2 regions of the Paucibacter hankyongi genome follow, and region 2 is predicted to be linked to the other one. Evidence: predicted binding sites of a transcription regulator. Region 2 holds the regulator's gene; the other holds the start of a gene.

Region 1 (14,695 bases), on a different contig from region 2:
TGCACTCGGTGGTCAGCATCAGCGAAGCAACCGAAGCGGCGTTCTGCAGCGCAGTACGTGTCACCTTGGTCGGGTCCAGAATGCCCATTTCGATCATGTCACCGTAGGTGTCGTTGGCAGCGTTGAAGCCGTGGTTGCCCGAACCGGCCAACACAGCGTTCACGACCACCGAGGCTTCGCCACCGGCGTTGGCCACGATTTCGCGCAGAGGAGCTTCGATGGCCTTGAGCACCAGCTTGATGCCGGCGTCTTGGTCAGCGTTGTCGCCCTTGATGGCGCCAGCCGCTTGCTTGGCGCGCAGCAGAGCCACGCCACCACCGGCCACGATGCCTTCTTCCACAGCAGCGCGAGTGGCGTGCAGGGCGTCTTCAACGCGGGCCTTCTTTTCCTTCATTTCGACTTCGGTGGCAGCGCCAACCTTGATCAGTGCAACACCGCCGGCCAGCTTGGCCACGCGCTCTTGCAGCTTTTCACGGTCGTAGTCGCTGGTCGCTTCTTCGATCTGAATACGCACTTGCTTGACGCGAGCTTCGATGTCAGCTGCAGCGCCCAGGCCGTCGATGATGGTGGTGTTTTCCTTGCCCACTTCGACGCGCTTGGCTTGGCCCAGATCGGCCAAAGTGACCTTCTCCAGAGTCAGGCCGACTTCTTCGGCGATGACCTTGCCGCCAGTCAGGATGGCGATGTCTTCCAGCATGGCCTTGCGGCGGTCGCCGAAGCCAGGAGCCTTCACAGCCACAACCTTCAGGATGCCGCGGATGGTGTTGACCACCAGGGTCGCCAGCGCTTCGCCGTCCACATCTTCAGCAATGATCAGCAGCGGGCGGCCCGACTTGGCCACTTGCTCCAGCGTAGGCAGCAGGTCGCGGATGTTGGAGATCTTCTTGTCGTACAGCAGCACGAAAGGGTTGTCCAACAGAGCGGCTTGCTTCTCAGGGTTGTTGATGAAGTAAGGGCTCAGGTAGCCGCGGTCGAATTGCATACCTTCGACGACGTCCAACTCGTTGTCCAGCGACTTGCCGTCTTCGACGGTGATGACGCCTTCCTTGCCGACCTTGTCCATCGCGTCAGCAATGATCTTGCCGATCGACTCGTCGCTATTGGCCGAGATCGAGCCAACTTGAGCGATTTCCTTGGAAGTGGTGGTGGCCTTCGAAGCCTTCTTCAACTCGGCGACCAGGGCTGTCACAGCCTTGTCGATGCCGCGCTTCAGGTCCATCGGGTTCATACCGGCGGCCACGTACTTCATGCCTTCGCGCACGATGGCTTGAGCCAGCACGGTAGCTGTCGTGGTGCCGTCACCGGCGTTGTCAGAAGTCTTGGAAGCGACTTCCTTGACCATCTGCGCGCCCATGTTCTGCAGCTTGTCTTTCAGCTCGACTTCCTTGGCCACGGACACACCGTCCTTGGTCACGGTAGGCGCGCCGTACGAACGCTCCAGCACCACATTGCGGCCCTTAGGACCCAGGGTCACCTTGACCGCATTGGCCAAGATGTTCACGCCTTCAACCATGCGTGCGCGGGCTTCGCCGCCGAAAACTACGTCTTTTGCTGCCATGAAATTTCTCCAAATTCGTGAATAAGGACCACGCTTTTGCTTGCCCAATCAATGGTTGAGAAGAAAAGCGTAGCGAGCGGCGCTCTGGCTAGGCGGACGGAGCGGAGGAACCGGAGCGTGCTTGCTGCACGTGAGGATTCCGAGCACCGCCCAACGACGCCAGCGCGTCGCGCAGTAGCTTTACTTCTCGACCACAGCGAAGAGGTCTTCTTCGCGCATCACGAGGAGTTCATTGCCATCAACCTTGACGGTCTGGCCCGAGTACTTGCCGAACAGAACGCGGTCACCGACCTTGACGTTCAGGGCGATCAGGTCGCCACGGTCGTTGCGCTTGCCGTTACCGACGGCCAGCACTTCACCTTGGTCCGGCTTTTCAGCGGCGGCGTCAGGGATGAAGATGCCCGAGGCAGTCTTGGTTTCTTGTTCGAGGCGCTTAACGATCACGCGATCGTGCAGAGGACGCAGGTTCATCACATCTCCTAGAGAGTTTCGGGTCTTCGTTGGGCCGGGTGCTGGCGGGGCCAGTGAACCGGTCAGGGATATTCGAGACCTCGGACACCCGGTCCGGCCGGGTATCTTGGGTCGTTAGCACTCGATTGGCTTGAGTGCTAGCAATCGAATTATATGGGCGGGTGTGACGCTTTCAAGTCCTGTTCTTGGTTATTGAAGTCGTAGACAGACTATTCAGCGGTGAAGCACGGACTGTGCGCGCGAAATCAGCAACTCTGGCACAACCGGCTTGTGCAGAAAATCTGTTACGCCAAATGACTCGAGCAGGGCCAGGAAGTCCGATTCAGCCGGGTCCACCAGCAAGATCACCGGCAAGCCGGACCAGGCCAGTTCTCGACGCAGATTGCGGAGCATGTCTTCGGAGTCCCCTCCGGCTGCGGTATCCGCGATCAGCAATTGCACGTCCTGATTGGCCTCAAGGATGGCCCGTGCTCCGGAGCCGGTAGCCTCCCAGCGGGCTTGGTAGGCAGCATGCCCGAGCAGATCGACAAGCCGATTGCCCAAAGCGGGATCGGGTGTGACGACCAAGGCGGTCAGGGCCGTGGCAGATGAGTGATTGCTCGCTTGGGCGATTGCGTCCTGAATTGGCACACGCCGTTTACTGGAATGGCTCAAGGCAGTCCAGAAGGCCGTGCCAAGATTGGCATAGGCTTCTTCCGGCGTCGATTCACCCGAAACAATCCAATTCGCCGCATTGACCTGAATGCTTTGCCAGCCATCGGGTAGCGCTCCCACCAGTGTGGCGTTGTCAATCCTGTTCGCGAGAAAGGCTGCGCGCAGCCTGTCATTGACCTCGATGACCTCTGCGACGGGCAAGCGTCCGCTGTACCCGGTGTAATTGCATTCGGCACAGCCGACAGCCCGATATACCGGAGATTCGTCGGTCAGGTCGCGGAACAGTCGCTCCAACGGCGCCAGGGGCTCGACCACGGGCGCTCGGCAGTGCGTGCACAGCTTGCGCATAAGGCGTTGCGACATGACTCCAACCAGCGTATCAGCAAGGACCGTAGGTCGGACTCCCAATTCGACCAGGCGCGGTATGGCCCGCATGGCGTCCATGGTGTGCAGTGTTGCGAACACCAGGTGTCCGGTCAGTGCGGCATTGACCGCGATATCGGCAGTCTCCTTGTCGCGGATTTCGCCGATCAGGAGGATATCCGGGTCCTGGCGCAGGATGGCGCGCAGGGCTGTTTCGAAACCGAGGCCGGCCTGCGCGTTGACTTCGATCTGGGTGATGCCGGGAATTTGATACTCGACCGGTTCCTCGACTGTGATGATTCGACGGGAGACGTTATTGAGCGCGGCAAGCAGGGCATACAGCGTCGATGTCTTGCCGCTGCCGGTAGGCCCTGTGAGCAGGAATAGCCCATTGGCGCTGGCCGATATGCGGCGCAAAGCCATGCTGGTGGCGCTGGCGAAATGACTCTCCTGCAGACTGTAGACACGTGACGGATCGAGGATCCGGATAACCAGACTCTCGCCGCCAGTGGCCGGCAGGGAGGAAACACGCAGATCGTAGCTAAGATTGCCCAGCGTGACGCTGGCCCGACCATCCTGTGGCACTCGGCTATTGGTCGGATCCATCTTGCCTTGTGCCTTGAAGAAACGCAGCACCGCGTCGAGAATCTCGCCGGGCAGGGTGGCGATCCGATGCAAGACGCCATCGATGCGGAAGCGGACGACCCCGCCCCCGGCAAAGGGGTGGGCGTGGATGTCCGAGGCGCGGCCATCGATCGCCTTTTTTAAGAGTGCGCGGCAAAGGCGGGTAACCGGTGCGTTGTCGCCTATCGCCATGGCGACTTCGCGGTCATCCAGATCGAGCATTTTCAGCTTGTTCGACCGGTCTCCCGCGGCACCCTGGGCGTAAAGCAGGGTCATCCAGCTATCGATGTCGTGCGGTGGGGCGATCAGCCGTTCGATGTGCCGCGAGGAAACGAAAGCGGCTTCCTTGACTGCTTCGTCATCGGTCGGATCGGAGCAGACGATTGTCAGGGTCCGGTCATCGGCACTGACCGGCAGGATGCCATGGCGCCGCGCAATGCGGGCCGGCAGTACCTGGGCGAGGTGCTTGTTGATTTGTGACACGGATGCCCGCTTGAGAGCGAACCGGTCGGCCACCATCTGCGCCAGTTCGTGGGACGTCACGCCTGCCAGCGCGGCAACCAGTTCCCAACGCTCGCCGGGCGTTTCCGGCAGTTGAGTCTGCGGAGAAATATTGCGCGCCGGGTAGGCCTTGATTGCGAGATCGAGCAGCCAGTGGGTCATGGCATTTCTTTCATGAGGAGACCCTGCCGCGTCAGGCGACAGGAGTGCCTGGGCAACAATTTGGCCATGGTTGTCAGTCCCAGTGAACGAACAGCGCTGGGTTTACGGGGCACGCCGGTGAGTAGGCATCTCCCTTGTTGCCGGACGCGTCCAGATCGAAGCCGTTGCAGTTGTCGCCGGCGCAGCAATAGGTACACTGGAATGGCTTGGTATTGGAACGAGACGGATCGAAGGTTGTGCAGTCGTCCAACTGCGTACTCTGCCGCCAGTAATCCACCTTGCATTGCTCCGCCGGCATGCAGAGCCGCTCGACATCACGAGTGCCATCTGCCCGGTTGACGAGCTTGACGGCGGGAAAGCTGCCGGCCGGGCAGGTCACCGCGCCGTGAGGCGATGCCATCATCTCGCACATGCTGGGATCATTACCCGCGCAATCCACCGCCTTGTAGGGCAGCTTTTGCGCCAGCGTCGCTTCGGTGAAGGGGCTCAAAGCTGCGCCGCCGCGGCTGCACCCGGCTGGTTTGGGGGCCGCCGCAATCGTGGGCTGGTTGCCGTACATCGGGTCGCAAATGCGGGCGCCGTCCTTGATTCCGGCCATCGGCCGCTCAGGCGGACAGGCCTCCGTCGTCCGGTTGAAACAGATGTAAGGACCGCTCTTGGGCTGGTTGAAGCCTTCCGTAAATCCGCCGCGAACCAGAAACATCGGCTCGTACTCATCTGGCTTGCAACCCGGATTGCAGGCACCGCTGGCCGGATCGAGGACCAAACCCTTGGCGCAGACCTTGGGAACGCACTGCGAGCGGTCGGCGTTGAGTTGCTGGGCCGCGGTGCAGGACGGCGCCGGCGTCGCGACCGCGGGCGACTGCGTGACCGTGGTCGCAACGATCGTTGATGCCGGGTGACCGCTCTTGCATTGCCCGAGGAGCACGGTGAAAGTGGCGACAATGGCGGAATCACGCACCCACTGGTTGAAGGCGCCGATTCTCTGGAACTCGGCGGCTAACAGGCGCGTGCGTGCAACCCCTTCGGGTCCGATGCCTCCAAACTGCACGGTGAGCGGGGCCGCTTGATCATTGCCGGTGACACTCGTGAAATGAGTCAGTGCGGGCTTCCAGCGACTCGGATCAAGGGCCTTGATGCCATCGCCGACGATAGTTTCGATAAGGGCAGTTTCGGGATCTTTGTCGCGGCCGTTCCACGTGATTTTCCAGTTGCAGAGATCGCGACTGCTCTCCTGGGCGGCAATCTGCGCCTTCTCGCGCATGGCGTCGTATTCCACGAGAACATCGGCCAGATGTGCTCGCTCCACATAATCCCGATAAAACGGCAGGGCGATGGCAGCCAGAATGGCGATGATGGCGACTAAGAACGACAATTCGAGGATCGTGAAACCACGTTCTTGCTTGCGTGAGCCGTGGCAGATCATTGGGCACCTCCCGGCGCGGCGGCATTGGTCCAACTCCGGGAAACATGGCCGATCCGGCCATTGAGGGCATAGCGCGGCGGTGTAACCGCCGGATCAATCACTTGATAGCCGATGACCAGGGATAGCGCAGGAGCGGGTAGTTGCACGGGAAGTTCATTGTTGACCTTGACGTAGCGTTCCACGGAGTCGCGCGCCTCGCCGATGAGCAGCTCCAGCTCCTTACCAATCTCAGCATCGTTTGGCCCTTGTGGCCACAATTGCCAGCCCCACAGGAAGATGGCCGCAAGCCACGCCAGCACGCTCAAACTGACACCTATGAGGGGTCTGCGCGCCGCTGTCCCCTGGGAGCCCAGCGCATCCTCGCGCAACTTGTTCTGGGCACGGTCGACTAGTTGATTGATATCGTCGTTTTGCGGTGTACTCATGGGCGACCTCTTGTCAGTTGTTGCGACAGGCGTACATGGTTCGAACGGCAGCGTTTCAAGCAGCAACAGGATGCCTGAAAATGCCCTGATGGTCACTCCCAGGGACCTGAGTGTTTCCACCGTAGACGGTGAAACACTGGACGCATTTCTCATCGCAACGCCAGGAGTTCTCGCTGGCACAACAGGTAGTTCGGTAGGATTTTCTGGATTCGTCGCGAATATTGGCCTGAGGCTGGTAATCCCGGTATATCGACTCGCTATGTTGTTTGCACGTGAAACCATTGGATTGCGCGCGATTGATCTCGTTGGCCTGTTACGTCTTTTGCACGCCAGCACACTGCGTGACGCAGATTCTTCCCCGTATCGTCTCTGGTGGGGAGGGGGCTTAGAGTGACGGTGGCCGGGCTGTACTTGAATCCGGTCATCTACGATGGAAGCACCGGTTGCCAGCAGGGGGCTGAAGCGCCCAATCAAGAACTTGACGAGGAGTGGGTCAAGCCAGTCGCTGATACAAGCCGCGGCGATTGCGGTTGTTTACGACGTTAGGCACAAAGAACTTCTAATCGACGCGCTGCAAGGCCGCAAGAATGCGTGCCCTTTGTTTGTGACTTGAATTGCCGAGAACACAAGACCCCGACGAACATCGGCTGACAAATCTTCGGGCGGTAGCCCTGGGGAAGACTTGGCGCGACGGCGGGCTATTGAGATTGAGGCGGTCTGTCCGGGCGCTTTTTTGTGGTGAGCGGGGCGAGTGACAATGGCGCGCTTCGGGTTGCCCCGATCTGAATCATCAAACGCCGCCCCATCATGCTGACGCTCGACACCGCCTTGACCTTTTTCACCCTGGCCTTGCTGCTGGGCTACACCCCTGGCCCGGACAATGTCTTCGTGCTGATGCAGTCCGCCATGCAGGGTCGCCGCGCTGGCTTTTATGTGGTGCTGGGCTTGTGCACCGGTTTGTTGGTGCACTCGGCGGCGATTGCCTTGGGCTTGGCGGCGGTGTTTGCCGCCTCGGCTTTGGCCTTCACCGTGCTCAAGCTGTTGGGCGCGGCCTATTTGGCTTATCTGGCCTATCAGGTCTTGCGCGCGCCGGTTGGGCCCTTGGCCGAGCAGGCTCAGCTGCGTTTGAGTCCCCTGAAGATGTACAGCCGCGGTGTGGTGATGAACCTGACCAACCCCAAGGTGGTGTTTTTCTTCTTGGCTTTGCTGCCGCAGTTTGTGGACGATGCCGCCACCGCCCAAAAAGGCCCGGTGGCCTGGCAGATCGCCCAACTGGGGCTGATTTTCATCGTCGCCACGCTGATCTCTTTTGGCTCCATCACCTACTTTGCCGGCGCGCTCAGCCAGGTGCTCAAGCGCTCCACCCGCGCCCAACGCGGCTTAAATTGGTTGGCGGGCACGGTCTTCATTGGACTGGCGCTGCGTTTGGCCTTGGCTGAGCGCTGAAATTTAGGGCTTGGCGGCGTACTGGCTCGCTCAGGTGACCCGGCCCGCCGCCGTGCTCATGGTGCCCGGGTCGGCTCTGCGAGCCGACTGCCCTCGGTGCTCACTGCGCGGGTCAGCGGCGGCAAACTCGCTACGTTCGTTGGAGCTCACTGCGCTCAAACAAGTGCCGCCAAGTCAGAAGTTGAAGCGCGCTGCGCGCGCCTGCCCCGCTTCGCTGCGCTCTCGGCCGGGCACAAATCGCCCGTCGTCGGGCCAGGCCACCTTCGGGATGGGCTTGCGCTACTGTTGAAACGCCAAACGTTCGGGTTGCTGTGCCTACCGAACAAGCCCCAATCATCGGCAAGGTCAGCGGAGCAACCGAACACCAAGCGCACTCACGCCTGAGTATTTGCCCGCTGCAGCAGCGCCTGCCCCATGCGAATCTGCGTGCCGGTGCTGATGCCGGGGCAGAGTTCAAAGCCCTTGGGCACGAAGACGATGATGGTGGAACCATGCTGGAACCAGCCCATCTCTTCACCCTTTTTGAAGCTGGCCTGGCAGGGCAGTTCATTGGCGCCTTGGTAGTCCACATGCAGCAAGAGGTCGAGGAAGTGCAGGCGCAGGCTGGCCACCAAGATGGCGGCCACCGGCACGATGGCAATCGGCTCGCCGCTTTTGAGCCGGGTGCGCAGCACCGCCCGTTCATTGCGGCAGAACAGGCGCTCGACGCGCTTCAAGGCGATGGGGTTGACGTTCCAGGTGTCGCCGGCGATATGGGTCACATGCTCGACCGTGCAGTCCTGCGGCGCATGGAAGCGGTGGTACATGGCCGAGGTCAGGCGCAGGGTGATGAACATACCGTCTTGAAAGGCGGAGGTGTCTTGCGTCGGCCCGAACAGGTCTTGCATCGAATAGGGGAAGCCTTTGGCCTGAAAGACTTGGCGGCCTTCCACCCGACCGCAGGCGCCGACGATGGCGTCGCAAGGGCTGCTGAGCACGTCCTCGCGCATGTCCACCTTGCGCGCGCCCGGCAGCAACTCGCGGGTGAAGCAGTCGTGCAGGCTGTCGAAGCGTTGTTTCTTGGCGTCGCTCAGGTCCAGGTCGGTGAAACAGCGCCAGACGGCGATGGACATCTTGGCCAGCAGCGGGCTGCGAATCTGGCTGAACTTGCCCATCAAACGGGTTAGCGCAATGCGCGGAATGCGGTTGGTGAGCAGGAAATTGAGATCCTCCTGTTGGAGCATCTTTCGCACAGAGATTGTCATATTCATGAGGCTGTCAAGCAGCGCTGTTTAGATAAGGGACTGGACTTCTTGCCCATCCCATGGAACATCAAACTTTTGCACTTTCCGCATTGGCCCTGGCCGCACTGGCCTGGACCTTGCCGCGCGCCAAGCGCCGCCTTGAGCTGTCGCGCGCCAAGCACCGCTCGCTGGCCGGGCACTCGCGCATGGCCAAGCGCCTGGCCGGCTGGATTCCGGGCTACGCCTACGACGAGGCGCGTTTCTTCAATTCGGACGGCGCGCCCGAGGACGTCGTCAGCCGCCGCCGCGTCGGCTTCAAGCGCTTGGCGGAGTCCTTGGCGCAAAGCAGCCCCAAGAGCATCGCCATGTCGGCCCAGGCCCGCGAGGCCATCTCCGACCTGCAGTTCACCGGCAGCTACCGTGTGCCCTTCCAGTTCAGCCCCTATCTGCGCCAGCACCTGAAGACCGGCAGCTTTTTGCAAAGCTCCTCCGGCGTGCAGGTGGTCGATCTGGACGGCAACGCCTACTACGACCTGACCGGCAGCTACGGCGTCAACGTCTTCGGCTACGACTTCTACCGCGAGTGTGTGGACGAAGGCATTGCGCTGACCCATCAGCTCGGCCCGGTGCTGGGCGCTTACCACCCCTGCGTGGCCGAGAACGTGCAGCGCCTGAAGGCCATCTCTGGCCAGGACGAGGTGTCCTTTCATATGTCCGGCACCGAGGCGGTGATGCAGGCAGTGCGCCTGTCGCGTTATCACACCCGGCGCAAGAACCTGGTGCGCTTTTGCGGCGCGTACCACGGCTGGTGGGAGGATGTGCAGCCCGGCATCGGCAACCCCTTGCCGCCGCGCGAAACCTACACCTTGCAAGACATGGACGAGCGCAGCCTGAAGGTGTTGCGCACCCGCAAGGACGTGGCCTGCGTCTTGATCAACCCGCTGCAAGCGCTGCACCCGAACGCCGGCGCGCCGGGCGACTCGCAGCTGCTGGACAGCAGCCGCCGTGCGGGCTATGACCGCGCGGCTTACACCGCCTGGTTGAAGAAGCTGCGCCAGGTCTGCACCGAGAACGGCATTGTGCTGATCTTTGACGAGGTCTTCTTGGGCTTCCGCCTGGCACCCGGTGGCGCGCAAGAGTACTTCGGCGTGCGGGCGGATATGGTCACTTACGGCAAGACCCTGGGCGGCGGCCTGCCGGTCGGCGTGGTCTGCGGCAAGGCCGCGCTGATGAAGCGCTTCCGCGAAGAGCGCCCGGCCGACATCTGCTTCGCCCGCGGCACCTTCAACGCCCACCCCTATGTGATGGGCGCCATGAAGGTGTTCTTGGACCGTCTGCAAACGCCGGCCATTCAGGCCATCTACGCCGGCCTGGACGATCGCTGGAACTCGCGCGCCGCGCGCTTCAATGCGGCGCTGAAGGATGGCGGCGTGCCGGTGCAAGTGGCGCAGATGCAATCGATCTGGACGGTGTTCTACACCCAGCCCTCGCGCTACAACTGGATGCTGCAGTTCTATTTGCGTGAGCAAGGCTTGGCACTCAGTTGGGTGGGCACGGGCCGGCTGATCTTCAGCTTGAACTACAGCGACGCGGATTTCGATGAGGTCACGCATCGCTTCGTGAAGGCGGCACAAAAGATGAAGTCTGAAGGCTGGTGGGATGCGGATGCTGCCCTGAGCAACAAGGCCATCAAGCGCGGTCTGCTCAAGGAGATGTGGCAAGCCTTCAAGTCGGGCGGCAAGGCTTGATGGCTGGAGTTATGCGCGAGCGCTGAAAACACATTCAAAAAGAGGGCTTCGCAAGAAGCCCTCTTTTCTTTTTGTTCGTGGGTTTCAGCGATCTAGGCTTTAGCGCTTCTTCGCTTGCACCTCGTGCACCACATGCTCCATCGGGTCGATCAGCTCGCCGCGCAGCAGGTAGAGCGGGGCCTTGTGATACAGCATGATGTCGTGGAAGGGGTCGGTCAGGATCTTGGTCATCCAGGCCACGCCGGTCATCAGGTCTTGCTGAATCCACAGCTGCAGCACGCGGAAGATCAGGCCGGCGGCGCCCAGAGCCAACCAGGCCATGCCGACGTCATGCACAAAGCCATTGAAGTCGGTGGCGGGCTGAATCAAGCCGAAGGCCGAAGGCTGGAACCACAGCAGCGCCGGGATGGCCACCCAGATCGCCAGCAGCACGATCTTGCGCTGGATGTTGTAGCCGATCTTGATTTCTTCCTTGTGCTCGTCGGTGGCTTGGTTGACATGGTCATAGCCGCGCGGCTCGAAGAAGAAGTGGCCGGCCTGGCGGCTGGTCATCGACACGCACCAAGCCAAGATGGCGGCCATGGCCGGGTCAAAGTACAGCATGCCGTAGGCGATCACAAAACAGATCGCGCTCAGCAGGTGCAGGCTTTGGTTGATGCGGCTGTGGTGGTAGTAGCGGTGGTCGTCCCAGCGCTGCTCTTTCAGAGTGGCAGCGAGAGTGGGCAGGAAGGGTTTGTTCACACGCGTCCTCGAAAGAAAGAAACAATGAAAAGGGCAAACCAAAAAGACTGCCCGCCAGGCCGAAAGCAGTGAGTCGCAAACACATGGGCTTGCCCGCCGCTTTGGCTTCGGTGGCGCGATGGTGACGGCCCTGCATGAAAATTCCGTGACGATGGCGGCGCATCAGTGCTTTGAAAAGCGCCGGGCTGCGGGCATCAGGCATTGGCTGCAATTAAATAGTCCGCTGTCATCGAACTGTTATGCGTGCTGGGCACCATGCAGGCATGAAGCACGACACACCGGATGGCATCCTCGTTGACAACTACCCGGCGGCGCATCGCTCCCTGCGCATTGCCTTCGTCACCGAGACCTACCCGCCGGAGGTGAACGGCGTGGCCATGACCATCGCCCGCATCGTTGAAGGCCTGCATGCGCGTAACCATGATGTTCAGCTGATCCGGCCGCGTCAAGACGCCAACGACTCAGCCGAAACCGCGGTGCGTTTTCATGAAGTGCTGATGCGCGGCCTGCCAATTCCGCGCTACCCGAATCTGCGCATGGGCGTGCCGTCCAAGAAGGCGCTGGTGCAGCTCTGGTCGGTGCACCGGCCTGATGTGGTGCACATCGCCACCGAGGGCGCCCTGGGCTGGTCGGCCCTGCAAGCGGCCACGCATCTGAAGCTGCCGGTCTGCTCCGACTTCCGCACCAATTTCCACGCCTACAGCCGGCACTACGGCATTGGTTGGCTCTACAAGCCCATCATGGCCTATCTGCGCAAGTTCCATAACCGCACCCAGAACACCATGGTGCCCACCGAAGCCCTGCGGCGCGATCTGGAGGCCGGCGGCTTCAAGAACCTGACCGTGGTTTCGCGCGGCGTGGACACCAAGCAGTTCACCCCTTTGCGTCGCAGCCAGGCGCTGCGCGAGCAATGGGGCGTGGCGCCGGATGATTTGGTGGTGCTTTACGTGGGCCGGATCGCGCCCGAAAAGAATCTGCCGGCGCTCATCGCCGCCTTTGAGGCCATCAGCCAAAACGATGCACGCGCCAAGCTGGTGGTGGTGGGCAGCGGCCCGCAGCAAGCCGAGTTGCAACAGCGCCTGCCGCAGGCCATTTTTGCCGGCCAGCGCAAGGGCGAAGACCTGGCCGCGCATTACGCCAGCGGCGATTTGTTCTTGTTCCCCAGCCTGACCGAAACCTTTGGCAACGTCACCACCGAGGCCATGGCCAGCGGTTTAGCTGTGCTGGCTTTCAATTACGCAGCGGCCGCGCAACTGATTCGCAGCGGCGAGAACGGCGTGCTCGCACCGATGGACGACACCGCCGCCTTTGTGCAAGCCGCTGCCAGTTTGGCGGCTGATTTTCAGGGCCGCCGGCGCATGGGCGAAGCCGCTTGCCAAACCGCCAGCGCGCTCGATTGGAGCAGCATCGTCGCTCGCTTCGAAGGCGTGCTCGACTCGGTGATCCACCGCGCCGAAGTGCCGTACCGGTCGCCGATTGTGGGGGTGAGGCAGGGGGCGGTTTGAGGGGGTGATCGCCTAGACCTCATGCGTTTGAGGTCAGTGCGTACGGTCTTTTGTTGAGGTCGGGCCTTTTCTCCCGCACCGTGCCGGGTATTCGCCCCGGCGGGCGACCCACTTTCTTGTGCGCACAAGAAAGTGGGCAAAGAAGGCGCCCCTGCCGCATGGTCCTACGGGTCCGCTCAGATACTCAAATTTGCCGGGCCGCGCCCAACTCACTTCGCTACGCTGCGTTCAAACAAGGGGCGCGAAGTCAGTGCTTGAAGTCGCTGTGCGACGCCCGGCAAATTCTCCGCTCCTCGCCCATGCAGAAGGGGAACCCCAAAGAACACGGCTCGCTGCGCGTCGCCTCGATGGATGCTGCGCTGCGCGCAAGCACCTAGCACTTTGATGATTTTAGGGTCAGGTCTTGCCCATAGATTAAAGACCTGACCCCGATCCAGACGTTGGGCGGGAAGCCGTCACTGAAAACGCTCTCCAGCTAGTTTCTGCGTTAGAAACGATGCCAAAATCACTTGATGAACAGCCAAAAAGCGCAACAGAATGAGGATAGTCTTGCAGGTTTCTTTGATGAGGATGATGCTGCTTCAGGCCTTGGGCGGGCCGAGGACCGCAGTGCAACTGTTGCCGCCGAAGGTGTACCCATCTCAGGTGCTCAGGCATACGCAGAAACTGGTACTTCGAATTCGCCCCCTTCGATAATTGAAATTGCAGACACTCGATCTCCTCGCGCGCGCCGTTGGAGTCCACTGGAATCAATAACGGTCACGCAATTTAAGGCGGTTAAGAAGGCAAGCATTCCCCTTGACAGCGTCACCATTCTCGTTGGCCCGAATGGTTGTGGAAAGTCGTCCGTGCTCCAAGCGATTCACTGGGCTGCGCGAGCTGCCAGTTACGTGTTGCCCAAGAATACAAAGGAGATGATTTCCTTTGAGCGACTCGATTACGTTCCTTCGAGTGAGCCACTCACAACGCTTCACAATGGTGAACTCAAATCAGACGCAGGTTCGCTCCCGGTAGAAGTCGTGTTTGCACATCGCCCGACCGGAGAGGAATCTAGTCAAGCAACAGTCCGCATTCGCGCTGCGCGAAATCGGGGTGGGATTACGGCTTATATGGATGGAGGCGGCGCGGTCACGCCATATAAGCAGCGATTTCAGTTCATCACCGCCTATATCCCTGGCCTTGCTGGTCTGTCTGAGAGGGAGTCCATCCTTGCTCAGCCGACTCTGCGCCGGCAGGCCGCTAGCGGTGATGCAGGGGGCGTTTTGCGCAACATCCTCCTAAACCTACGCAGCCGCAGGCAAGGAGAGGTGGATGATAGGCAAGGGATTGAGAGACTTGCGAAGCTCAACAATCTCATAAATCAAGTTCATCCGGGGGTCCAAGTTAATGTTGCCTTCGATGAACGCGAGGACTATCACATCTCGGCCACACTTAGGACTAACGACCTAACAGATTACAGCCGGCCTCTTGAAACCGCCGCCACTGGCGTGTTGCAGGTCGTTCAAATCTTCGCGTACCTAATTCTGTTCGAGCCGAAGGTAATGCTGATCGACGAGCCCGACGCACATCTTCACCCAAACAAGCAAGAGCGCCTCATAGAGGCCCTCGAACGAGCTGCACCTGAATACAACACTCAAGTAATCCTTACAACTCATAGCCCCCATATCGTTCGAGCCGCGAGTCCTGCTGCCAAGCTTGTTTGGATGAAGAGCGGGGTCATTGAGACAGAAGACGATGAGGTGATTCGACGACTGCTCGGTTGGGGTGGGCTCGACAAAGTCGCGCTCTTCTTCGTTGAGGATGAGGACGACAAACCACTTCGCGCTATCCTCCGCCAGTGGCCGGAGC
Region 2 (14,695 bases):
AGGCACCTTCTTGGTGATCTTGGTGGTGCCGTCGACGCGCTGGAAGTCAGCGTGCAGAACTTGCGGCTTGTAGGGGTGCAGTTGGAAGTCGCGCAACAGAACTTGCGAGACCGCGCCGTTCAGTTCCATCTCGAGGATGGTGCTGTGGAAGGCTTCCTTCTTCAGCGCGTAGAACAGGGCGTTGTGGTCCAGTTCGATATTGGCGGGCTCGCCTGCGCCGAACACGACGGCAGGAACGCGGCCAGCAATGCGCAGGCGGCGGCTCGCTCCGGTCCCCTGCAACTTGCGGTCAAAAGCTGTGAATTTCATAGTGACTCCAGAAAGGCTGAACAGCCTTGCGGCTGTTCATGGATTTGAGCGCCCGCGACCAGGCTGCTCGGTGAATTGCGATCTTGCGATCGCAAATTTTAAAAATTGTTGTTCTGCTCAGAGAAGAGCGAAGTGACCGATTCACCATCGGAAATCCGGCGGATCGTCTCGGCGAACAAGAAGGCCACCGACAGCTGGCGGATCTTGCCGCAGGCCTTGGCAGCGTCGCTCAAAGGAATGGTGTTGGTGATCACCACTTCGTCGAGTTGCGACTTGGAAATACGCTCAATCGCCGGGCCCGACAGAATCGGGTGGGTGCAATAAGCGAACACGCTCTTGGCGCCACGATCCTTCAGCACTTCAGCGGCTTTCACCAGGGTGCCAGCGGTGTCGATCATGTCGTCCATGATGACGCAGTTGCGGCCATCGATTTCACCGATGACGTGCATCACTTCAGAAACGTTGGCGGCCGGACGACGCTTGTCGATGATGGCCAGATCGCAACCGAGTTGCTTGGCCAGGGCGCGTGCGCGCACCACACCGCCGACGTCGGGGCTCACCACCACCAGATTGGAATAGTTGCGGGCCTTCAGGTCCGACAGCAACACCGGTGAGGCGTAGATGTTGTCGACCGGGATGTTGAAGAAGCCTTGGATCTGGTCAGCGTGCAAGTCCATGGTCAGCACGCGCTCGACGCCGACTTTTTCCAGCAGATCGGCAACGACCTTGGCCGAAATAGGCACACGGGTGGAGCGGGGGCGGCGGTCTTGGCGGGCGTAACCGTAGTAAGGGATCACGGCGGTGATGCGGCGAGCGCTGGCGCGCTTCAGGGCATCAACCATGATCAACAGTTCCATCAGGTTCTCGTTGGTCGGCGCGCAAGTGGGCTGGACCACGAAGACATCGCGAGCGCGGACGTTTTGTTGAATCTCGACGGTGACTTCACCATCGGAGAAACGACCGACCACAGCCTTGCCCAGGTCGAGACCCAGGTGCGTAGCGATTTCTTGGGAGAGAACCGGATTGGAGTTGCCGGTGAACAGGACGGTATTGAGCAGCACGGGCCATCCCTTTATCTGAGAAGGACCCGTGGCCAGCCAGCGTGTCCGGGTGATGTCTTACGACGAAAAACTATTCGAGAAATTTTGGCAGGGGAAGAAGGATTCGAACCTTCGCATGCTGGAATCAAAATCCAGTGCCTTAACCAACTTGGCGACTCCCCTACACAGGACACTGCAGAGCTGCAGCACCCTATAACTTCACGTGTCATTGACTGACGCGTTATTCCTTGCGTGTCATTGCTGACTCAGTTTGTGGCCCAGCCCTGGAGCGGGTGCCTGTCCAAACTGCGGCATATTCTACCAGTCCAACCCGTCGGAATTTCGAAGGGCAACGTCGTTTGTGCGACTATTGACTGGTGCGAACCACCTAAATTTTTTCCTTCACGATATCGAGTATTTACTCGGGCAAACACCGCGCTGCCTGATCCTGTCATTCGGCTATTGCCAAATGCGTTCTCTAACATTTGCAGTGCTTGCACTACCTCAGGGCAGCTTGCTTCGGCAGGTTTTTGAAGATCGTTACGACCCCAAATTCCTTCATCGCTTTCAACAAGTCTTGCGATCCCTTCGGCATCCAAACTAATTGCTTCAACTTTGTTTGACTCAGCATTGTCTGCTTTGTCTTGCTCGTTTTTGTGAGCGTTGCTGCGAATTGATTTGTGTGCAGGAAAGCCCGCTACTATAGCCACAGAATTTGATCTTGCCAAGAGGGGGCTCGAAAATATTTTCTGCGTGGCAATGCTTTCGCTCGGTTTGAGCACCGCCAAGGTCAGCTCGGGCAGCGCGATCGGATGCAAGATTTCGCCGATGCCTTCGACGAAGGCGTGGCTGCCACCCAAGAAGAACGGCACGTCGGCGCCCAGCTTCAAGCCCAGCGGCAAGAGCCGTGAGAGCGGCCAGTTCAATTGCCACAGGCGGTTCAGGGCCAGCAAGGTGGAGGCGGCATCGGACGAGCCGCCGCCCATGCCGGCGCCCGCAGGCAGGCGCTTCTCGATGTGGATGTCGGCGCCGAAGTTGCAGCCGCTTTCGCTTTGCAAGAGCTTGGCGGCGCGCAGGCACAAATCATCGGGAGGCAAGGCGTCGCCTTGGTCATGGCGGGCCAGTGTGCCATCGCTGCGGCGCTCGAAGTGCAAGGTGTCGGCCCAGTCGATCAGGGCAAAGATCGATTGCAGGAGGTGGTAGCCGTCAGGGCGCTTGCCCACCACATGCAAAAACAAATTCAGCTTGGCCGGGGCCGGGACGTCGTAAATCGCAAGCATTGCGGCTTTAGGTGCAGAAAAGAGTTTCAGTTGGAAGATTCGATCCGGGCTCGCAGCGTCACGGCCGGCTCGGCTGGACGGTGCGCCAGGATTAAGCCTTCGTCGAGCTTTGACAGGTCGATGCGCCAGCCCAATTGCTCAAAGCCTGGGCCTTGGGTCAGAGCTTGGCTGGGCGCCTGCGGCCATGGCCGTCCGCGCAGCCAGTCAAACAGGGCTGCAACCGGGATTGCTTCGCCCAGCAATTCGCGCGTCAACTCGTCCAAATTGGCGTAGCTGCGCTCGGCATCGGGCGTTTGCAGACTCACCTCGCCGTCGCGCCAGCTGGCGCGTGCGACCAAGCTGCCCAAGGGGGTGCTCAGCTCCAGTTGCCCGGCGGTCGGGCTGCCGATCAGCTCAAAGCCGGCGTTACCACCCGAGGCTCGGCCGCTGCTGCCAGCCACTTGCACGCTGAGCCGCCCATTCAGGCGGATGTCACCTTCGGTCAGCGAGGGTGCGGGCGTTGGCGCTAGGCTGGCGCAAGCCGCCAGACTCAATGCGGCACACAGGGCCAGCAAGCGAGCGGGAAGGGGAATGTGCCAAGTCATGGCGTCGCCTTCAGGCGTTTGAGTGTTTCTCGCAGCGCTTCGTTCTTTGGTTCGCGGGCGATACCTTCCTGCCAGATGCGTTTGGCTTCGGCCTGTTCACCGCTGACCCACAGGACCTCGCCGAGGTGAGCGGCGATTTCTGCGTCCGGCCTGGCGGCATAGGCCTGGCGCAAGAAGCGCAGCGAGTCGGGAAGATTGCCGAGCCGGTATTCGACCCAGCCCATGCTGTCGAGGATGAAGGGCTCCGAAGGCACAAAGCCGAGCGCCTTGGCGATCAATTCGCGCGCTTCCGGCAGACGGATATTGCGCTCGGCCAACGAGTAGCCCAGCGCGTTGTAGGCGTGGTGGTGATCCGGCTTGATGGCAATGACCCGCTTGAGCAGGGTCTCCATTTCATCCAGGCGGCCGAGCTTCTCGGCCATCATCGATTGCTCGTAAATCAGGTCCGGGTCGTCGGGCAGGCGCTCGTTGGCACGCTCCAGTACTTCGTGCGCAGCCTTCCATTGCTGCATATCGCGCAGCAATTGAGATTCCGCCATCAGCTTGGCGCGCAGTTCCTCTTGGTTCGATTCGGGCAGCGCTTGCAGCAGCTTTCGGGCCTCGTTCAGCTTGCCTTGGCGGGCCATCAGCGAGGCGCGGCGGTAGCCGGCTTCCAACTGCCGCTGCGGAGCATCGACCTTGACCAGCCAAGCCTCTGCACCCTTCAAGTCTCCGCGCATTTCTGCAGCTTGAGCCAGCATCAGCCAAGCTTGTTGGTGCGCCTCGGAGGTGATGGAGCCCTCGGTCTCTGCGGCGGTTGCGGGCGATTCACCCAGCAGTCGCAGGTATTCGCGCAAGGCCTTGTCGGCCGCGTCTGCATGCTTCAGCTCCAACTCCAGCGAGCCTAGAGCAAACCAGGCCGAGCCGGTGTTGGGTGAGCCTTCGGTGACGGTGCGGAATTCGCGTGCGGCCTCGGCCGGGCGTTGGCTGCGTGCCAGCGCGCGCCCATAGGCGAGGCGCAGCAGATGGTTGTTCGGGCTGGCGCTCAGTCGGGCCTGCACCAAGGCCTCGGCGTCCGCCTCGTTCGGCATCAGGTCCAGCGCCAGTTGCATGGCATCGTCCGACTCGGGCGTTTGCTTCACCAGTTCACGCGCCAGCTCTAGTGCGCGCTTGGTTTCACCGGCGGCCAAGTAGAACCGGCCCAGCACGACCTGGGCAATCTCACGCGTGTCGGCGCGCTGCGCGCTGGTGCGCAATACCGGCTCTAAGGCACGCAGCACTTGCTTGGGTTCGGCCGCGCGCTGGAACAGGCGCGGCAGTGAGGCCAGCACGCCGGGCCGCTGCTCCGCTGGGCTGATCTCCAGCAAGGAGCGCAGCACGTCGGGGACCTCGGCCGGACGATTCAGCAGGGCCAATAGCTGCATCACCATTTGATGTGCTGCCTGCGACTTGGGTTTGGCGTCGCGCCAAGCCTTGGCGGCGATCAGTGCTTGATCACCGGCACGAGCCTGCAGAGCGATATTGATGACCCGCTGAAACAACTCGTCATCACCGGTGCGCCGCGCCGCGTCGAGCAGGACCTGGAAGGCCACGCCGGGTTGGCCGCTGCGCAGCTCCATCTCGCCGACCAGCAACTGGTAGAACAGCGGGGCGTCCATGGCCGAATTGCGCAGCGGTTCTGCGGCTGCAGCCGGCGTCGACGCTGCGGCGGACGCGGCGCTGGCGGGCACCGCAGGCGCGGGGGCGGCCAAGGCGGCGTTGCTGATCAAGGCCGCAGCTAGCATGGCAATCGTCAACGGTGGGCTGCGACGGGAAAACTCGGGCATGAAAGCTCCTGCATCAATACTTGCGCCCGCCGAATGCTTGCGGGGCGAGTGGGCATTCTGCCCCGATATCATCCGGCCATGCCCGAGCTCCCCGAAGTTGAAGTCACCCGCCGCTCCTTTGCCGATGCCATCGAGGGTGCCACGGTGCTGCAAACGCGCCTGGGCAAGCCCTTGCGTTGGCCCTTGGGCTTGGCGCCCGATTGTTTGACCGGTGGCCGCGTCGGCGCGGTCGCCCGCCGCGGTAAATACCTGTGGCTGCCCTTGTCTCGCCCGGTGGCCAGCGGTGGTTTACTGCTGCATTTGGGGATGTCTGGCTCCTTGGCTTTCACGGCGCCGGGTGTGGCGCCCGAGGCGGCGCAACATGATCATTTCGACCTGTTGACGGATCGCGGGTTGTTGCGACTGACCGACCCGCGGCGCTTCGGCGCGGTGGTGTGGGCCGAGGCCTTGGATTCGCCCGCGGCCGCTAAATTGCTGGCCGGGCTGGGCTTGGAACCCTTTGATGCGCGCTTTGATGGCGCCCATTTACATGCCGGTCTGAGCGGCCGGCGTGTGGCCATCAAACAGGCCTTGCTAGCGGGTGACATCGTGGTGGGCGCCGGCAATATTTATGCCTGCGAGGCCTTGTACCTAGCCGGCATTGACCCACGTTTGCAGGCCGGCAAGCTCAGTCGTCCGCGCGCCGAGCGGCTGGCGCAGGCGGTGCGGGGGGTGCTCGCCCAGGCACTGGATGCGGGCGGCAGCACGCTACGCGACTTCAAGGATGCGCATGGCGTGGCCGGCAGCTTTCAGATGCAAGCGCGTGTTTATGGCCGCGAGGGCCAAGCTTGCTTCAGCTGCGGCAGCCTCGTTCGGCGCATTGTTCAGGGCCAACGGGCCACATTTTTCTGTCCCCAATGTCAAAAGAGATAGAGCTGCCTTTGCAGTTTGCCCGCACGCTGATCGCTTGGCAGCGCCGTCATGGTCGCCATGCGTTGCCTTGGCAGAACACGCGCGACCCTTATCGGGTCTGGCTGTCTGAAATCATGTTGCAGCAGACCCAGGTCGCCACGGTGTTGGGCTACTACCAGCGTTTTCTTGAGCGCTTCCCGACAGTGACGGCCTTGGCCGCAGCCTCGTTGGACGAGGTGCTGACCTTGTGGGCCGGCCTGGGCTATTACAGCCGTGCGCGCAATCTGCATGCCTGCGCGGTGGCGGTGGCGACCCAGCATGGTGGCGAATTCCCGCGCAGCGCGCTCGCCTTGCAAAGCCTACCGGGCATAGGCCGCTCCACCGCCGCGGCCGTGGCGGCCTTTTGTTTTGGTGAGCGGGTGGCAATCTTGGATGGCAACGTCAAGCGTGTGCTGGGGCGCTTGCTGGCTTTTGATGGTGATCTGGCCAGCAGCGCCGAGGAGAAGCGTTTGTGGGGCATGGCCAGTGAATTGCTTCCCGACTCCGGAATCGAGGCCTACACGCAGGGCCTGATGGATTTGGGTGCGACCGTCTGCACGGCGCGTTCGCCGCAATGTTTGCTGTGCCCGGTGGCCGAGCTGTGTGTGGGACGCATGCAGGGGGAGCCGACGCGCTTTCCTATCAAGACCCGCAAGCTCAAGCGCAGCCGGCGCGAAAGCTGGTGGTTGTGGTTGGAGCAAGAGGGTCAGGTCTTGCTTCAGCAGCGGCCGGCCACCGGTGTTTGGGCCGGCCTGTGGAGCTTGCCTCTGTTTGACGATGAGGCCTCATTGCAGCAAGAGGCGCAGCGTTTGGGGGCCCAGCTCGAGGTCATGCCGCGCATCCAGCATGCGTTGACGCATTTTGATTGGATACTGCACACCCGGCGCGCCGAACTGGTCTCGAATCAAGAGCCAATGACGGCAGGCTCCTGGGTGGCCAAGGAGCGTTTAGCCGAATACGCATTGCCCGCGCCGCTGAAGAAAATGATCGTCTGCTGAACTCACTTCACCTGCACCTAAGTCCATGAATACCTCCGTCAAGAATGTCGTCGAGTCCGCCCTGGTCGCCTTGCTGGCGGCGGCGTGCTGCCTGTGGTTCTTGATCTCGGCGGCCCATGTGGACGGGGAGCCATCGCCGGCACTGATGACGTTTTTGGCGCTCGGTTTGGCCGCGGCCTTGATGGCGCATTGGGTCTTTATGGCACTGGCGCTGCGGCGCAGCGGCCGCGGATTACTGCCCTGGATGCTGGCCCTGGTGTTTTTGTGCCCGCTGGGCACCGTGGCTCTGCTGGCCTTGTTGTCGGCCGGAGATGATCCGCGGGCGCAGGTCTGAGTTTGACCTGCATGATGGATTGACGGCCTGATTGGCCGGGAGCTTCGCCGGCCAGGTCGCCTCGCCTATTTGGCGTCCAACTCGCGGTGGCGTTTCAGCACCTGGCCGTGGTGGCCAAATTGTTCCGCCAAGGTTTCCACCAGATAGACCGAGCGATGCTGGCCGCCGGTGCAGCCGATGGCCACGGTCAAGTAACTGCGTTGATCGGCGGCGAAATTGGGCAGCCAACGGCTGAGGAACTCGCTGATCTGCGCCAGCATCAAGCTCACTTCCGGCTGCGCCTTCAGGTAAGCGGCCACCGGCGCATCGCGTCCGTTCAAGGGGCGCAGTTCGCGGTCGTAATAGGGGTTAGGTAGCACCCGTACATCGAAAACGAAGTCGGCATCGCTGGGCACGCCATGCTTGAAGGCAAAAGATTCAAACACCAAGGTCAGCGAGTTGCCCTTCACCACCACCAGGTCACGCACCCAGGCTCGCAACTGCGCGGGCCGCAATTGGCTGGTGTCGAGCACGGTGGACTCAACCCGTAGGGCGGCCAGCAATTCGCGCTCCAGGGCGATCGCCTCAAGCAGCGCTCGGTGGCTGTCGTCGCTGCTACCTGGCGTGGACAAGTCCTGGCGCAGCGGGTGGGGGCGGCGCGTTTCGGAAAAACGCCGCATCAAGGCATCGGTGCTGGCATCGAGAAAAATCGAGCGGATTGAAACCCCTTCGGTGCGCAGTTGCTTGATCAGCGGCAACAAGAGTGGCAGCGAGCCGGCGCTGCGCACGTCCACGGCGATGGCCACGCGGCGGGCGCCGCGCTGTTGCTCCAGCCGCAAAAAATCAAGCAGCAGATCGGCGGGCAGGTTGTCGACGCAAAAAAAGCCGGCGTCTTCGAGGGCATGCATGGCGACCGATTTGCCGCCTCCGGACATGCCGGTGACCAGCACAACCCGGCTTTCCGGTGCTTCTTGGGTAGATGAGCCTTGCGGCGCCGGAATCGGCTGGACCACCGCTTCGTTCGTCATGATTTGGCCTTTTTTGTCCTCGAGGGGGAGGCGGGCGAGGAAGAGGGCAGGGAGGAGGGGGCTGAGGAAAGGCTGAGCATTTCCTGGGCGTGAGCCAAGCTGGTCGAGGACAGTCGTTCGCCCCCCAGCATGCGGGCGATTTCAGCCACCCGGGCTTCACCCTGCACGGGGCTCACATCGCTGCAGGTCTGGCCATTGCGGGCAGCCTTGGCGACCAGGAAATGATGGTCGGCGCAGGCCGCGACCTGAGGTAGATGGGTCACGGCCAGAACTTGGCGCTCGCGGCCGAGTTGCTTCATCAGTCGCCCGACGGTTTCGGCCACGGCGCCGCCGACGCCGGCATCGATCTCATCAAAGATCAGTGTGCCGACGCTGGTTGCAGCGTTGGCTTGTTCTTGCTGACATGTCGTGACCGCAATGGCCAGGGCGATGCGGGACAACTCTCCGCCAGATGCGACCTTGGCCAAGGGGCGAGGCGTGCTGCCGGCATGACCGGCCACCAGGAATTCGGCCGACTCCAGGCCGAAGCTTTGCGGCTGATCCTGTGGCAACAGGGCGATCTCGAACTGGCCGCCTGCCATGCCTAGTTGTTGCATGGCCTGCGTTACCGCCACGGCCAATTTGGGCGCGGCCGCGCCGCGTGCGACGCTGATGCGCCGGGCTTCTTGGTCGAAAGCCGCTCGGGCCGCAGTCAAGGCTTTGTTCAGGGCATCCAAGTCGGTGGCGGCGTCCAATTGCTGCAACTCGGCTTGCCATTGCGAGAGCAAGGCGGGTAGCCCGGCTGGAGCACATCGGTAGCGCCGCGCCAGCCCCAGCCAGGCGGACAGGCGCTCGTCCAATTCTTGCAGCCTGGCGGGCTCCAACTCGGTGCCATGCAGATAGGTGCTGAGCGCGTGGCTGGCGTCCTGAATCTGGCTCTGGGCGCCGCGCAGCGCCTCGACGGCGGGCTCGAGCCTGGCGTCGTAGCTCAGCACCTTGTCCAACTGATTGAGGGCACTGTCGGTCTGCGATTCGGCGCTGGGTTCGGCCTCACTCAAGGCCTGCAGGGCGCCTTGAACGGCATCCAGCAAGGACTGCGCGTGCGACAGCCGCTGATGTTCGGCATTCAGCTCGTCCCACTCATCTTGCGCGGGGCTCAGGCGTGCGACTTCACCAATTTGCCAGGCGAGTCGATCGCGTTCGCGCGAGAGTTCGGCTTGGCGACTCTCGGCTGCGTTCAGCTGGTCTCCGGCCGTTTTCCAGTTGCCGAAGGCCTGGGTCAGCGCTTGGGTGTCCACGTCGGCATAACTGTCCAGCAGGGCGCGCACGGCGGCCGGTCGGGTCAGGCCCTGCCAGGCATGTTGACCATGGATGTCCAACAAGCTGTCGGCCAAGTCGCGCAACTGGGTCACGGTGGCCGGGCTGCCGTTGATCCAGGCGCGGCTCTTGCCTTGCGTGTCGATCACGCGGCGCAGCAGCAAGGTGCCTCCGGCGTGGTCAAAGCCTGCTTCGTCCAGCCAAGTGGTCAGATGCAGCGGGCGGTCAAATTCCGCAGAAATTTCGGCGCGCGCGGCGCCTTCGCGCACCACGCCGGCATCGCCGCGGCTGCCCAGCGCCAACTGCAAGGCATCAACCAGAATCGATTTGCCTGCACCGGTTTCCCCGGTCAACACGGCAAAGCCGGGGCCGAAATCCAGTTCCAACTCGGTCACGATCACGAAATCGCGCAGATTCATGCGCCGCAACATCAGCTGACTCCCTCGTACCAACGCAGTTTGCGCCGCAGCGTGGCGTAATAGCTCCAGCCCTTGGGGTGCAAGAAGCACACCTTGTGCGCAGAGCGGCGCACGGTGATGCGGTCGCCATGCAGCAGACTGGCCAGGCTTTGCATATCGAAATTGACGCTGGCGTCGCGGCCGGCAACGATTTCCATTCGGACTTCACCAATATCGGGCAGCACGATAGGCCGGTTGGACAGCGTGTGTGAGGCAATCGGCACCAGCAGCCAGCCGGCGATGCTGGGGTGCATGATGGGGCCGCCGGCCGACAGCGAGTAGGCGGTGGAGCCAGTGGGCGAGGCAACGATCACGCCGTCCGCGCGCATATTGGCCACGAACTCGTCGCCGACATCGATGCGCAACTCGACCATGCTGGCGGTGGCGCCGCGGCTGACCACCACATCGTTCAGCGCCAGTCCCTCGAAGATGCTTTCGCCGTCGCGCCAGACTGCGCCTTCCAGCATCGGGCGCTGTTCCATCTCGAAGTCACCCGCCAAGATTGGCGCCAAGGCCTCACGGAATTTTTCGATCGAGATGTCGGTGATGAAGCCGAGTCGCCCTTGGTTGATGCCGACCAGCGGCACGCCGAAGCGAGCCATCTCACGGGCGAAGCCCAACATCGTGCCGTCACCGCCGACCACGATGGCGAGGTCGCAATGAGCCCCCAAAGCATCATTCGCCAGCGCATCAAAAGTCGTGATGCCGGTGTTGAGCGCGGTTTCGCGCTCAAAGGAAACATCGAGTCCTTGCCGCGTGACGAACTCGGCAATTTCTTCAAGGAGCGGGCGTATGCCGCGGGCCTGATGCTTGCCCACAATTGCCACATGCTGGAAACGTTTGGCCATGGAGAAGAATTACACCACAGGGATATGGCAGTCCGTTGAAGTTGCGGTGCCGGCCCCGTGACTGGAACTTACAATGTGCGCATGCTCGACGAGCGATCTAAATCCCTTCTGAAGACTCTGGTTGAACGCTATATCGCGGACGGCCAGCCTGTCGGTTCCCGCACGCTTTCCAAGGCCTCCGGGCTGGAGCTCAGTCCGGCCACGATCCGCAATGTGATGGCCGATCTGGAAGAGCTCGGTTTGATCGCCAGCCCACACACCAGTGCCGGCCGCATTCCGACCGCTCGCGGTTACCGGCTCTTTGTCGACACCATGCTGACCGCTCAGCCTGGCCTGCTGGGGGCGGACTCGCGGCCGATCGAAACGCAGCTGCAGCCCGACCAGCCGCAGCGCGTGATTGCCAGCGCCGCGCATCTGCTGTCTAGTCTTTCTAACTTTGTTGGCGTGGTGACCGCGCCGCGCAAGCCCAGCGTTTTTCATCACATCGAATTTCTTCGCTTGGGCGAGCGGCGCGTCTTGGTCATCATGGTCTCGCCCGATGGTGATGTGCAAAACCGCGTTATCTTCACCGCGCAGGACCTGAGTCAGACCGAATTGGCCGAGGCCAGCAATCGACTCAATGCGCATTACGCAGGCTTGAGCCTGGAGTCGGTGCGCGAGCGACTCAAGCATGAGGTCGACGCCTTGCGCGGCGAAATCGCCGGCCTGATGAGTGCGGCCGTTCAGGCGGGCACCGAGGCGATGGTGGACGAACAGGAGCGCGTGGTCATCTCGGGCGAGCGCAATTTGCTCACCGTGCAGGATTTCAGTAACGACATGGGCAGCTTGCGGCGCTTGTTCGATATGTTTGAGCAGAAAACGCAGCTGATGCGTTTGTTGGACGTGTCGAGCCGAGCCGAAGGCGTGCGCATTTATATCGGCGGCGAGAGCCAGGTCGTTCCGTTTGAGGAATTGTCGATTGTCTCTGCGCCCTATGAGGTCAACGGCCAAGTGGTGGGTACCCTGGGCGTGATCGGCCCCACGCGCATGGCCTATGACCGGATGATTCAAATCGTTGACATCACCTCAAGAATGATCAGTCAAGCGCTGTCGCAGAAATAGCGTTGCACAAGCCCTATACAATCGCGCGCTTCCGGTGCAACGCCGGAAGTTTGGAAACCCCTCGGGGGCCGTTAGCTCAGTTGGTTAGAGCAGAGGACTCATAATCCTTTGGTCGCAGGTTCAAGTCCTGCACGGCCTACCAATTAAATCAAGCACTTAAGCTAGTTTTTCGGAATTCGCTTTATTGTTTTCTGACTTCATGTAGGCGTCATGTAGGCAAACTGGATCGCTCTCGATCAACCTCGAGCCCAAGCGATGTACACCTCATGTGCTCGCTTTCGGTGGTAATTTGCGCTTGGCGCGGCTAACGGGCGCCGCCCCGCTAAATGGCAGGCTATTGATCGCCGTTCTGGCCGTGTAGAAATTCTTCTTCATGCCGGCATGGCCTGTCAGGTCCTTGTCCTTCGGATGAAGTATCGCAAGGACTGCCGCTACGGCGTCGTCGACTGGAGACGCCTTCTCTTCCTGCCTGTACTGCTCCACCAAGTCCCAGCATTGCAGCCCCGCTAGGGGGCCTAGAAGACTATTCATGCGGTCGGCCTTATGCGGAGTGACTCGACCAAGAAGATCGTCCGTCAGGAATGCCTGAATCAACTCCTCCGATGTCGGATCCACGGCGGTCGGCGCACGCAGGGCCTTCCTACGTTGGGCGAACTGATACAGGAACTCTCGGACGAGTCGTTGCAAATCGGCTGTGTCGAACTCCATCTCGGTGTCCAAAACGATGCCGAAGCGTTCGACCCCACGGTGGCTGTCCGATCGGTGTTTCGTGACGAACTCCAAGCCCGGATGCAGCCGTATCGGCTCGCGTACGCCATGCACGAACTTCTCCAACGCGATGTCGTCCTGAGGCTGGTAGTCCCGAGACTCATAGAGACGTCGAGCTACGACGGTGAGTAATTTGGCAATGTCGTTGCCGTTGAGTAGGTCGCAGATCCGAAAGTAGTCCGTGGCAGGCAAGCGCAATGGCTGCACCGCTTCACCAAACGAGGCCCTCGCTCCGGCCAGCCCCTTGTTGATCAACTCTACAAAAGCGCGATCGGTGAATACACGGTCATGCCGCCGACTCATCGGCAACCCGACCTGAAGCACATCCCACACGAGGTCGACCAGACGGTCGTGCTGAATCTCTTGCTCGCTGGCGCCAAGGGCCAGCCAGTACTGCTTGATTTGCTCTGCGATCTCCGCCAGTTGCTCCATCTCGCGAGGGTTCGCTTGGCGGGCTGCGCGGATGGCGTACTCAAGTGGCAGCGCCTGGTTTATGACGTTAGCGAGGTGTATGTAAAGCGTGTTGTCGATCTTTTTGTTGGTCATGTGCGTTACCAAAAAGCGGCTCCCATCAGTAATTCTCACCTTGCCTCTGCATCCCTACCATCAACGACGTTCCATCACACATAGGAGAACCTCGATGAATGTCAATGCCGATATGGAGCTTCCGACTGATACACCGTGCAGACTTTTAGAGGCGAATGGCCTGAAGTGCTCGCCGCCTGGCGACCTGTCACGCGAAAGCCGGTGCTGGACCACCGATGAACTCGCCACCCAGCTAGGCCTAAGTCCCCAAACCTTGCGAAAACGCTACGCCCAAACGGGCTCGTATTTCACGGTTAAACCCTTGAAGCTGCCGAATCGTCGCCTCTTGTGGCCAGCAGATGCCATCGAGCAACTGATCAAGAACTGACCCACTTTGACTTTGTCACATAGAGCCCAAACAGCAAGGAACACCATGCCGTACAAAATGAATCCGCTGACCCCTGGCCGGGGTCTCTTTGCCGCCACTGTCAGTGCTGGCCCAGTCCAGCTACCGATGTCTTTGGGTTATCCCGGCCAAAAGACAAACCAAACCTGGCGACCCCACACGACCAACGCGCCGACGAACAATCTGCCCGGTCTTTTAGGTCGCATGTCATGCAATCTAACTTATGGCGGCCTCGATTCGGCAATCGCTGGAACGCAGCTTCCGGCCTTCGCTTCCTTGCTGGTCCAGTCCCTCGCCGACATAGCTTGGCCGAACGGCCAGCATGCGTCGATTGGCTTCAGTGCCTACCTCCAGGTCGCCTCCAGTGCAGGCAAGTCTGTTCCGTACAAACAACTGCGCGATCCAATTGATCGCGAAGTACGCGCCTGGACCCTTGGGAACGCGGAGAAGAAAATCGCCCCGGCACTCTTCGCCGAGGACATCACTCGCGAGGGCTTGATCTTGCACTTGCGTGAGTGGAAATGGGTTGGACTCTTCTCCGACGATGCTGGACAGTGCAAGCAGTTGGTCAAGGCTGCCTCGCCGACGCTCGCGAAACTGAACGATGGCGACGACATCAATCACGCCCGAGTCAAGGACGGCCGCATTGCGCTCACTGGTCATCGCTTCAATATGCTGTTGGCCGAACAGCCGGGTATCGACGGCGTCGGTCACCAGTTGCTGGCCGGCAGCAACGCCGGTGTCGGCTTGGTGAATCGCCTTTTTGTGGCTCAGGCTTGCTCCGCCCAAATCCCGAAGGCATTTCACGGTGTGACCTTCAGCAATGAGGTCCGCGAAGCCTACGAAAAGCGCGTCAAAACACTGATCGAGGCCAGCATTAAGCAAGTGACATCGGGCTTGGATCGCCCCGTATTGCGCCTCTCCAAAGACGCCAGCGAGTTCCTGATCGCCAGCGGTGAAGAGCTGCGCAATCGTTACTGGGGTCATTCGCGTGGGCAGACCTTGA

What was found. Region 2 encodes HrcA, which represses chaperone genes, less so after heat shock. Its sites were predicted from a motif close to TTAGCACTCNNNNNNNNNGAGTGCTAA; they were not measured.
Region 1: groES (co-chaperone GroES) is a predicted target of HrcA. The motif match lies at 2,144-2,170, and genes of this name have one in related genera.

Annotation. Positions count from the first base shown of each region.
Region 1 covers NZ_JBBHJX010000025.1:25,823-40,517, forward strand. Annotated here, with positions in the region: gene groL (chaperonin GroEL) at 1-1,558, opposite strand, end outside; RNA gene WG899_RS21445 (sX9 sRNA) at 1,617-1,690, opposite strand; gene groES (co-chaperone GroES) at 1,739-2,029, opposite strand; gene WG899_RS21455 (ATPase, T2SS/T4P/T4SS family) at 2,243-4,333, opposite strand; gene WG899_RS21460 (hypothetical protein) at 4,407-5,759, opposite strand; gene WG899_RS21465 (hypothetical protein) at 5,756-6,184, opposite strand; gene WG899_RS21470 (LysE family translocator) at 6,992-7,630, shown strand; gene asd (archaetidylserine decarboxylase) at 8,005-8,880, opposite strand; gene WG899_RS21480 (aminotransferase class III-fold pyridoxal phosphate-dependent enzyme) at 8,934-10,601, shown strand; gene WG899_RS21485 (hypothetical protein) at 10,701-11,342, opposite strand; gene WG899_RS21490 (glycosyltransferase family 4 protein) at 11,606-12,847, shown strand; gene WG899_RS21495 (ATP-dependent nuclease) at 13,360-14,695, shown strand, end outside.
Region 2 covers NZ_JBBHJX010000018.1:556-15,250, forward strand. Annotated here, with positions in the region: gene WG899_RS19380 (50S ribosomal protein L25/general stress protein Ctc) at 1-309, opposite strand, end outside; gene WG899_RS19385 (ribose-phosphate pyrophosphokinase) at 408-1,370, opposite strand; tRNA gene WG899_RS19390 (tRNA-Gln) at 1,456-1,532, opposite strand; gene ispE (4-(cytidine 5'-diphospho)-2-C-methyl-D-erythritol kinase) at 1,616-2,629, opposite strand; gene WG899_RS19400 (outer membrane lipoprotein LolB) at 2,656-3,213, opposite strand; gene WG899_RS19405 (tetratricopeptide repeat protein) at 3,210-5,018, opposite strand; gene mutM (bifunctional DNA-formamidopyrimidine glycosylase/DNA-(apurinic or apyrimidinic site) lyase) at 5,097-5,930, shown strand; gene mutY (A/G-specific adenine glycosylase) at 5,915-6,946, shown strand; gene WG899_RS19420 (hypothetical protein) at 6,972-7,280, shown strand; gene rapZ (RNase adapter RapZ) at 7,346-8,287, opposite strand; gene recN (DNA repair protein RecN) at 8,284-10,014, opposite strand; gene WG899_RS19435 (NAD kinase) at 10,014-10,889, opposite strand; gene hrcA (heat-inducible transcriptional repressor HrcA) at 10,971-11,990, shown strand; tRNA gene WG899_RS19445 (tRNA-Ile) at 12,056-12,132, shown strand; gene WG899_RS19450 (hypothetical protein) at 12,255-13,304, opposite strand; gene WG899_RS19455 (hypothetical protein) at 13,399-13,671, shown strand; gene WG899_RS19460 (DUF3987 domain-containing protein) at 13,717-14,695, shown strand, end outside.